Catalinimonas alkaloidigena: one gene and its partner. The protein of the gene in region 1 binds, or shares a complex with, the protein of each later gene. Links are inferred from orthologs where the notes say so. Each region holds a gene or a part of one and is shown on either strand. Other genes may lie near its edges.

Region 1 (4,797 bases):
TCATTACGTGCCCTCTCATCAACTTATAATAAATCTTCTTATGATATTTACGCGAATATGCTGAGGAATACATCTGAAGCCATGGCCGCTGTTTTAGGAGGATGTAATCAGGTTGCTATCAAGCCACACGATCTGCAAAATTCTTCCGAAGATTCTTTCTCCCGGCGTATAGCCAGAAATGTCTCACATATCCTAAAGCATGAAGCTCATATGGAGCTCGTTCAAAACCCCGTAGATGGTTCTTATGCGTTGGATGAGTTGAGTAGACAGATCGCTGAGAAAGCCTGGCAGTATTTTTTGGAAATTGAACAGGAAGGTGGGTTTATGGCCGCTTTTGAAAAAGGTAAATTTCAAAATGATATCGGGAAAAATGCCGCTAAACTAAGACAGGAAGTCAGTGAACAAAGAAAAATTTTCGTAGGCTCTAACCGTTATGCTGATCTCAGTATGAAGGGTAGCAAATCAACTGCCCAGTTTCCCCCTCAGACAATGAATACTGATCAGGTAATTGAAAACATAAATTTACCGGCTGTCATTGAAAATATCAGATTTCAGGTAGATAAGAAGGTAGCTGAGGGCAAATCCAGACCTAAGGTTGGTGTATTGTCCATAGATGAAAAGGCAAACGCTGCTACCATTAATGTAAGAGGTTCTTTTGTTCAGGATTTTTTACATGCAATAGGAATAAATTCTGAGGAACTTTCGGGCACATTGCTTAGTATGGAGCATCCTCTAAATATGCTGAAAAAATTTGATGCGATAGTTTTGGTGAGTGATGATACTACGTATGCTTCTCTTACTGCAGAAAAATTGTTCCAGATCACAAAGCATTATTCTCTGCCTTTCTTGTTGGCAGGCTTACCGGAGATGATAGCCAAAAGGCGCCAGGAGTATGGAGTTTTTGGGTTCATTTATAAAGGAATACATGTGCCTGAGCTTGCAGAAAATTTTTTAAAGCGCATTAAATTTTTATAGAATGAAACCAGATTTTTTCAAACATAAGTTTTCAAAGCAGACTTCATCTCCTGATTTCAGTAGACGTGAAAAAAGGTGGAGTTCACCTGAGAAGATAGATATATTCTCATTACACAATAAGGGAGATATCAAAAAAGCAGAGCATACGGAGTTCGTCGCAGGATTACCACCTTATCTACGTGGACCTTATGCCAGTATGTATGCTTCTCGTCCCTGGACAATAAGGCAGTACGCGGGTTTTTCTACTGCTGAAGAATCCAATATGTTTTATCGTAAAAACCTGGCTGCGGGACAAAAAGGCTTATCCGTAGCTTTTGACCTGGCTACGCATAGAGGGTACGATTCTGATCATCCCAGAGTAGCGGGTGATGTAGGAAAGGCAGGTGTAGCTATTGATACAGTAGAAGATATGAAGGTTCTCTTTGATCAGATTCCTTTAGATAAAATGTCTGTATCCATGACGATGAATGGCGCAGTAATTCCTGTCATGGCTTTTTTTATTGTAGCTGCCGAAGAAGAGGGGGTAAAGACAGAACAGCTGAGTGGTACAATCCAGAATGATATACTGAAGGAATTTATGGTGCGTAATACGTACATCTATCCACCTGCGCCTTCCTTACATATCATTGCTGATTTATTTAGTTATACTGCTCAGAATATGCCTCGATTCAATTCTATAAGTATCAGCGGTTATCATATGCATGAAGCCGGGGCTCCCGCCGACCTCGAACTCGCATATACCCTGGCCGATGGCCTGGAATATGTAAGAGCTGGTCTGAATGCAGGTTTGAAAGTTGATGAATTTGCACCCCGTTTATCTTTCTTCTGGGGTATTGGTATGCATCATTTTATGGAAATCGCCAAGCTACGTGCCGGGCGCTTGCTTTGGGCTAAACTCATGCAGGGATTTAACCCTAAAAACCCAAAATCTCTTGCTCTGCGTGCCCATAGTCAGACTTCGGGCTATAGCCTTACCGAGCAAGATCCTTTTAACAATGTAACAAGAACTTGCATAGAAGCGATGGCTGCAGTTTTTGGGGGGACCCAATCTTTACATACCAATTCACTGGACGAAGCCATCGCCTTACCGACAGAGTTTTCTGCTCGCATTGCCCGTAATACGCAATTGTTCTTACAGGAAGAAATTGATATTACCCATATCGTAGACCCCTGGGGAGGTTCTTACTATGTAGAATATCTCACTGATGCGTTGTGCCGAAGGGCACTTACCTTGATTCATGAAGTGGAAGAGTTGGGGGGAATGGCCAGGGCTATTGAGCAGGGCGTGCCTAAGATGCGCATAGAGGAAGCGGCTGCACGCAAACAAGCTTATATTGATTCTGGACAGGAATCCATTGTAGGTGTGAATCTTTTCAGGATAGAAAATGCTCATGGTGAAGATCAATCTTTTGAACTGAGAGAGGTAGACAATACCCGGGTGAAAGCCGCACAAGTGGCGAGCTTGAAAGAAGTCAGAACCAGGAGGAATACTAAGGATGTTGAACAGGCTCTTGCTGATTTAACTAAATGTGCAGAAACCAAAGAAGGTAATCTGCTTTCGCTGGCTGTGGAAGCAGCCAGAAAAAGAGCTACCTTAGGAGAGATTTCAGATGCCATGGAAAAGGCTTTTGGCCGTTACCAGGCAACAATTAATACCATTTCAGGAGTATACGCTAAAGCTGTGTCAAATAATCAGGATTTCTCAGAAGCTAGAAAACTATCCGATGCCTTTGCTAAAGAAGAAGGGCGTCGCCCCAGAATTATGGTCGCAAAAATGGGACAGGATGGACATGACAGGGGGGCTAAAGTAATCGCTACAAGTTTTGCAGACCTAGGTTTTGATGTAGATATAGGCCCATTATTTCAGACTCCGGAGGAAGTAGCCAGGCAAGCGGCTGAAAATGATGTGCATTTGATCGGTATTTCCAGCTTAGCAGGTGGGCACAAAACTTTAATTCCAGAGCTGATAGAAGAGTTAAAAAAGATTGGTAGAGAGGATATTGAAATCATTGCCGGAGGTGTGATCCCACCCAACGACTATGAATTTTTGTATGATGCAGGCGTGTTGAAAATATTTGGTCCGGGCACTGTGATCGCCAAAGCAGCTCAGGAAATTTTGAGGGCTTTGAACAAGTCTTAAGATTGGGCGTTGTAGCATTAATTGTGCAGAATATGCCCCGAATACCATGTTGAAGCAAAAAAAACTCCACCCATTGCTGAGTGGAGTTTCATATCATACAGTTTGCTATTTAGGATTTACCTTCCAGCTTTCTGATCAGGTTCAGGGCGGAGCCGGATTTGAACCACTCTATCTGATTTTCATTGTAAGTGTGGTTCGTTTTGATCAGGTCTTCAGAACCATCCGAATGTATCAGCTTAAGGGTTACCTGTTTGTCAGGAGCGAACTGATCAAGATCAACAGTCTCAATAGTATCATCTTCCTGTATCTTATCATAATCGGCCGGATTATCAAAAGTCAGAGCCAGCATGCCCTGTTTCTTAAGGTTGGTCTCATGGATACGGGCAAATGATTTTACCAGTACCACTTTTACACCCAGGTGACGAGGTTCCATCGCTGCATGCTCACGTGAAGAACCTTCTCCGTAATTATCGTCACCTACAACTATGGTTGGTATACCTTTGGCCTTGTACCCTCTGGCAGTAGCTGGTACCTCATCATATTCACCCGTGATTTGACTTTTTACTTTATTGGCTTCTTTGTTATATGCATTGATCGCACCAATAAAGCAGTTATTGGAAATGTTATCCAGATGACCACGATATCGCAACCACGGGCCTGCCATTGAAATATGGTCGGTAGTACATTTACCAAAAGCTTTCAGCAGGAGCTTCATTCCCGTAATGTTATTACCTTCCCAGGGCTCAAAAGGAGTCAGTATTTGAAGACGGTCTGAGTCAGGTTTTACGACAACCTCCAAACCGCTACCATCTTTAGCAGGCTCCTGATAACCGGCATCCTCAACCGCAAATCCCTTGGTAGGCAATTCAATCCCTTTAGGTTCATCCAGCATAACATCTTCACCGGCTTCATTTTTAAGCGTGTCTTTTAAAGGATTGAAAGACAAACTACCCGCAAGGGCTAAAGCCGTTGTCAACTCAGGAGAAGCTACAAATGAATGGGTATTCGGGTTACCATCATTACGCTTGGCGAAGTTTCTGTTAAAAGAGGTAACAATGGTGTTTTTCTTGTCAGGATCATCTGAATGACGAGCCCACTGTCCTATACATGGACCACAGGCATTGGCGAGTACCACGCCCCCCATCTGATCAAAAGTATTTAACAAGCCATCCCTGTCGGCGGTAAAGCGGACCATTTCAGAACCAGGCGTTATGGTGTATTCTGACTTGGCTTTAATATTTTTGTCAATTGCCTGCTGGGCGATAGAAGCTGCTCTGGTCAAGTCTTCATAGGAAGAGTTTGTACAGGAACCGATCAGGCCTACTTCAATTTCTTCAGGCCATTCATGCTTTTTCACAGCTTCAGCCAGTTTAGAAATCGGCCACGCCAAATCAGGCGTGAAAGGACCATTTACGTGAGGTTCAAGCTCGTTCAGATCAATTTCAATTACCTGATCATAATATTTTTCAGGAGCTTCAAATACCTCGGGATCGGCACGAAGATGGTCAGCAACTTTTTCTACCTCAGCAGCGATATCAGCACGGTCAGTAGCTTCCAGATACTCTTTCATCTTGCTACTGTAATGGAAAAGTGAAGTGGTCGCGCCAATCTCAGCCCCCATATTACAGATTGTTCCTTTACCGGTACAAGACAGTCCATCAGCGCCATCACCAAAATATTCC
Region 2 (4,800 bases), 2.8 Mb from region 1 along the record:
AACAAGTAACACATATATGGGATACCAGGTAAATTTATAGGTTATCCAATACATTAAAATATCCAGCCATTCGGTATTCAGGCTGTTGAGATATATAAATAACTGTCTGTCTAACTCTTCTAGTTTTTCAATCATAAATTATCCTGCGAATCTGTCCTTAAAAAGTCTTAGCAATTTATAACAACTGACAGAGAAAAACTTCAACTGCCTCCTTAATAGGCACAATTCATTCAAATAGTTTAGCCTTATTGAAGCTATTTCTGCCGGATCAATTTTATAAATACAGCGATGATACAGAGGAGGGCAACCAAAATAAAAGGAAATAAAAAAAACCGCTTAAGATAAGCGGTTAATGGCGTCTACGGTTTGATGGGTTGATGGTCAGCTAATTGGCCAAACCATTCCTGAATATAAACTGATTATAAGCTACACGAAAAGCTTCTACTTCGGGCGCTAGAGAAATAGCATACTCATAATTAGTCAAGGCATCAGCCAATAAATTATTTTGCTCGTAAAATGATGCTAAAATCAGTTTATCAAGAGCTGATTGCTCATCAGTAATTTCAAGTTTGAGTTCTTTTAGCTCCTGAGCGATAGGTGCAGCTTCTTCAGGGGTAAGATGTTTCATACCATAATCATTAGACTGCTGATCTTTGAACTCAGTACTGTTCACAGAGACTATGATCATTCGTTCCTTAGCAATTTTTTCGTCTTTAAAGTTAAGCACAGTTTTAGTATCCTGCACCTCTTCAACTGCAATTACCTCATTGAACATGTTCTTTAGCTTTACCTCATACTTTTCATCAATAGTTGACATGTTTTTCCATCGGAGAATCACTTCATCGTTAAAAACGTCTACCGAGTTAGGAAGGAAAATTTTAACACGGTTTTGATCTATGCCCCTCTCGGCAGAGGCAGTGACAGTTTTATTGCTGGCATTCTTAAGACTTTTAACGTATAAATTAGCATACTTGCTGGCTACATTTCGCTTTTGGTTGCCTACTTTGCTGCTTAGATGATCTATTTCATAGGTACCTTCTTTTCTTAAAGAAAGGGTAGCTCCATTCTGATGAGCTAGTCCTAAGTAAGTGTTACGTTCTACTCTGACTATATCATTGGCCATCAAAGATTGCCCTAATTCCACAGCTTGCCAATGATCGCCCTTCATATATAGCGCTTCACCATCTATTGCCAAAACCTGAAAGACATAATCCTGGGCACAAAGAAGCGTGTTCGCTGATAAAATCAGGCCCAGTATTAAAGAGACGTTCAGAAATAATTTTTTGATCTTCATAATTTTTCCTTCCGTAAGTATAAGCTATGTATGATATTCTGCTAAAATACTATGCTAAATTCGTTCATTACAAAAAAGCATACAACTGGTTAAGTGGTAAAAAATTACAATCGTGACTTCAGATCAAGAAAATTTTAACATCACTCACCTGATGGTATTTATCAAATATACACAAAAATAAATATTTATAATTATAATTTAAAATATACCCTACTGAAAGCAGCTATTTGCTTGAAAAATCTTTAAATAACACAAAAAATCACCCTACTTTTTAGCACAAAAACAATAGTTGGTCTTTAATATCCAATCATTACTTTTAGCCCTCCTAATAAAAACTCTCTTACTTCTACTAAGTTTAAAAATTGGACTCCTATTGTAAACAATTTATCAGAATGTAGCTTATTCGGTGATAAATTTTAGTTTTATTGATAAATATTGACTTTTTATTACGTAATAATGCTTGCACCATGGTCAGAAAAAGGCTCTCATCTCAGGAGTATATTAAAGGAGTTAAGGAGGGGAAACGCTTTGTTCTCAGCCAGGCAATTACCCTGACTGAGAGCACATTACCGACTGACCAACAGCTTGCTGAGGAAATTCTTGAGGCACTACTTCCCTTTAGCGGAAAGTCAGTACGGGTAGGAATTACGGGCGTCCCCGGTGTAGGAAAAAGTACTTTTATCAATGCTATCGGCCCATATCTGATCAGTGAAGGACATAAGCTAGCCGTGTTGTCCATAGATCCAAGCAGTGAGAAAAGCAGGGGAAGCATATTAGGTGACAAAACACGCATGCCTGTGCTGGCACAATCTGCAAATGCGTATATCCGTCCTTCGGCTACGGGCAATACCCTGGGGGGAGTAGCTCAAAAAACACGTGAAAGCATGCTGCTCTGTGAGGCAGCAGGATATGATGTCATCTTTGTGGAGACTGTCGGTGTAGGGCAGTCAGAAACACTGGTACACCAGATGGTAGACTGTTTTATGTTACTCATGCTGGCAGGTGCGGGAGATGAACTGCAAGGCATTAAAAGAGGCATCATGGAAATGACTGATTTACTCGTGATCAATAAAGCGGATGGGCCGTACGCTGCTCCTGCACAGCAAGCCAGGAAAGAATATCAGAATGCCTTGCACCTTTTCCCTGAACCTGAAAGCCAGGTTTTACCTAAGATACTCACTTGCTCAGCCCTGGAAAATAAGGGCATACCTGAGGTATGGAAAGCCATACAGGCATATACAAAAGTGACCCAGGCTAATGGCTATTTTCTGCAAAGGAGGCAAAAGCAAAGACTTCAGTGGCTGCACGAGACGCTAGGCCACCAATTGAAACAACTTTTTTACCAACATCCCGCAATACAGAAAGAGCTAGCAGCTTTTGAGGAAGCGGTTATTAAAGGCACAACCACACCTGGCAAAACAGCACACCTGCTGATGCAAAAATTTACTTCTGCAGTCTAAGACAACTGTTTTTGAGCATTAAAGTATTGCTTTAGTTTAAATTCAGAGCTTTTGATTTCAGAAGGCGAAGGCATTTTTTTCAGCCTCAGTAATTCTTCAACCATCAACATATCCCCATCCCGGTTGAGCCCTAAGACAGCTTTTACATCTCCTTCTTTCACATAGTAAGCCAGAAACTCCTGCTCCTCTACCTTTCCATCAAAAATAATATCATCATAGGCCTTGACATGCCCTACGTAGCGGAGCTTTATACTGTGCTGGGCAGTCCAGAAGAAGGGTACACTATCATAAGTTTTACTCTGACCACTCATATTCGCGCCCGCGATACGACCCTGCTGGCCAGCTACCCGCCAGTGCTCGATACGAACCTGCCGACCGTGATAAGTAAATTCCGCAATATCCCCAGCGGCATAGACATCCTGGCCGGCACTAAAATGTTTGTCTACAACTACTCCCCCATCATCGGCCAGTGTAAGAGCTTTAACATATGATGTGGCCGGTTTTACCCCTACGCCAATAAGCACCAGCTCAGTTTCTAGTTCGTCGCCCTTATCCAGTACGGCCGATTGGACATGTTGATTGCCTTTCAACTGTTCTACTTTTCGGCCCATAAAGAAGTTAATCCCCTCCTTTGCATGTATCTCCTGTATCATTTTACCTACTTTGTCTCCCCAAAGCGAAGCAAAAGGGTACTCTTCCGGGGCTACCACCGTAACTTCACACCCCAGTTTATTCAGGCTCCAGGCACTTTCCATTCCGATGAAAGAAGAGCCTACAATAAGTACTTTTTTCACTTGTTTGGCAGCTTCCATGATCGCTTTGCTATCAGCCATTGAACGAAGCGTAAACACATTCTGTAAATTTGTTCCCGGCATGTCAGGCTTTATCGCTTTACCCCCCGTACAGAGTAGCACTTTGTCGTATTTTATTGTTTGTCCATCAGTAAGGCTAACTTGCTTTTGGGAGACATCCAGCTCACTAACCTCAACTTTATGCATGACTTCAATATCATGATCTTCATAAAATTCGGCCGGACGTAAAGGCATCCACTCATCAGGGGCTTCACCCTGCAAGTACTCCTTACTGCAGTTCGGCCGGTCATAGGGTTTTTCCAACTCTGGAGTAAGCATTAGTATTCTTCCCCGAAAACCGTTACTACGCATGGCTTCAGCCGCGTATTGGGCGGCAGTACCTGCTCCCACTATCAGATTCAGTTGTGAATCTTTTTTATCTCTGCTTTGCATATCAGGCATACGCTGAGACGGCGCATCGTCGGGAACTTTTACGATAATATCCTCTCCTTCAACCTTCACTTCAAAGCTAGGAAGACTATCACAACCAGGCGGCTCGAGGTGATCACCGTTTGTAACATCAAAACAGGCATGGTGCCAGGGACATATTATGCGCTTGCCATGGAGTAAACCATCTTTCAATGGTGCGCCATAATGTGTACAATGGGCGGCCGTCGCAAAAAAATCATCCTGATAACGGGCAAGCAGGACTTCGGTTTCTCCTACTTTTACCTGTTTCATTTCGCCGGGAGCCAATTCATCTTTGCGGGCCACTTTTGCTTGCTGATAGGTCATGGGATAAAATTTAGCAGTTGAAAAAACGTAATATTTCAACCAGCAAGCGCTAAGAGTGTTTATCCTGCCGTCAAGAAAAAAATTCTAATTAACGAGAGAAAGAAAGAATAGAGAATTCGTTTTCAAAGTTTCTATACACATGAAACTGATCGTCGTTATCATAAAACAAGATTCCCACCGGATATCTGCTTTCAATAGGGCGATCCTTGATGAGCGTGCCCTGCCGGTTGAAAAGGTAGGTGAATTCCTGCACTTCGTCCGTCACTGCGTAAATTTCGTTTCCGGCCCCAAAGTCATAATACTGTACTTCCAGCATATCTGAAGTCATAGCCGCCGGACTCATGTAATTTTTTTCAAACATGAGCTTACCCTCATAATTCAGCACGCCAAACAAACGCTCATCCTGTCGGGCAATGATAAATGTCTTCCCTAATGCATCTATGCTTAGCTGAAAGCGCGT

Evidence for each region.
Region 2: the proteins of scpA (region 1) and meaB are in contact, whole or in part, in a crystal structure (PDB 8DPB), measured with the Methylorubrum extorquens proteins. The link is inferred for Catalinimonas alkaloidigena from one-to-one orthologs. Residues at the interface, in SOR27001.1 of Methylorubrum extorquens: Glu577, Glu578, Asn579, Asp580, Gly581, Arg582, Arg583, Arg585, His596, Ala604, Ser605, Ala608, Asp609, Gly611, Phe612, Asp613, Val614, Asp615, Ile616, Gly617, Pro618, Leu619, Glu625, Arg628, Gln629, Val631, Glu632, Asn633, Asp634, Glu661; in SOR26638.1 of Methylorubrum extorquens: Arg20, Ala21, Ala24, Arg25, Thr28, Ser32, Arg33, Arg34, His37, Thr98, Gly99, Gly100, Ser101, Ile102, Leu103, Lys106, Thr107, Ala110, Ala113, Ile114, Asp115, Arg116, Ala118, Phe119, Ile120, Arg121, Pro122, Pro124.

What each region holds. Positions count from the first base shown.
Region 1 is NZ_JAQFIL010000001.1:3,393,534-3,398,330, reverse strand. Bases 581-3,545 are described here. They hold scpA (methylmalonyl-CoA mutase), read left to right. Parts: upstream 581-976; coding sequence 977-3,115; downstream 3,116-3,545. Other genes in these bases: OKW21_RS13835 (aconitate hydratase), read right to left, coding at 3,225-3,545; OKW21_RS13845 (methylmalonyl-CoA mutase family protein), read left to right, coding at 581-975. In the rest of the region: more of OKW21_RS13845, read left to right, coding at 1-580; more of OKW21_RS13835, read right to left, coding at 3,546-4,797. UniProt on the Escherichia coli protein: Catalyzes the interconversion of succinyl-CoA and methylmalonyl-CoA. Could be part of a pathway that converts succinate to propionate.
Region 2 is NZ_JAQFIL010000001.1:571,434-576,233, reverse strand. The notes cover bases 790-3,757. They hold meaB (methylmalonyl Co-A mutase-associated GTPase MeaB), read left to right. Parts: upstream 790-1,761; coding sequence 1,762-2,754; downstream 2,755-3,757. Other genes in these bases: OKW21_RS02375 (FAD-dependent oxidoreductase), read right to left, coding at 2,751-3,757; OKW21_RS02385 (hypothetical protein), read right to left, coding at 790-1,294. Outside these bases: OKW21_RS02390 (phosphatase PAP2 family protein), read right to left, coding at 1-135; more of OKW21_RS02385, read right to left, coding at 386-789; more of OKW21_RS02375, read right to left, coding at 3,758-4,340; OKW21_RS02370 (hypothetical protein), read right to left, coding at 4,429-4,800. UniProt on the Escherichia coli protein: Binds and hydrolyzes GTP. Likely functions as a G-protein chaperone that assists AdoCbl cofactor delivery to the methylmalonyl-CoA mutase (MCM) ScpA and reactivation of the enzyme during catalysis.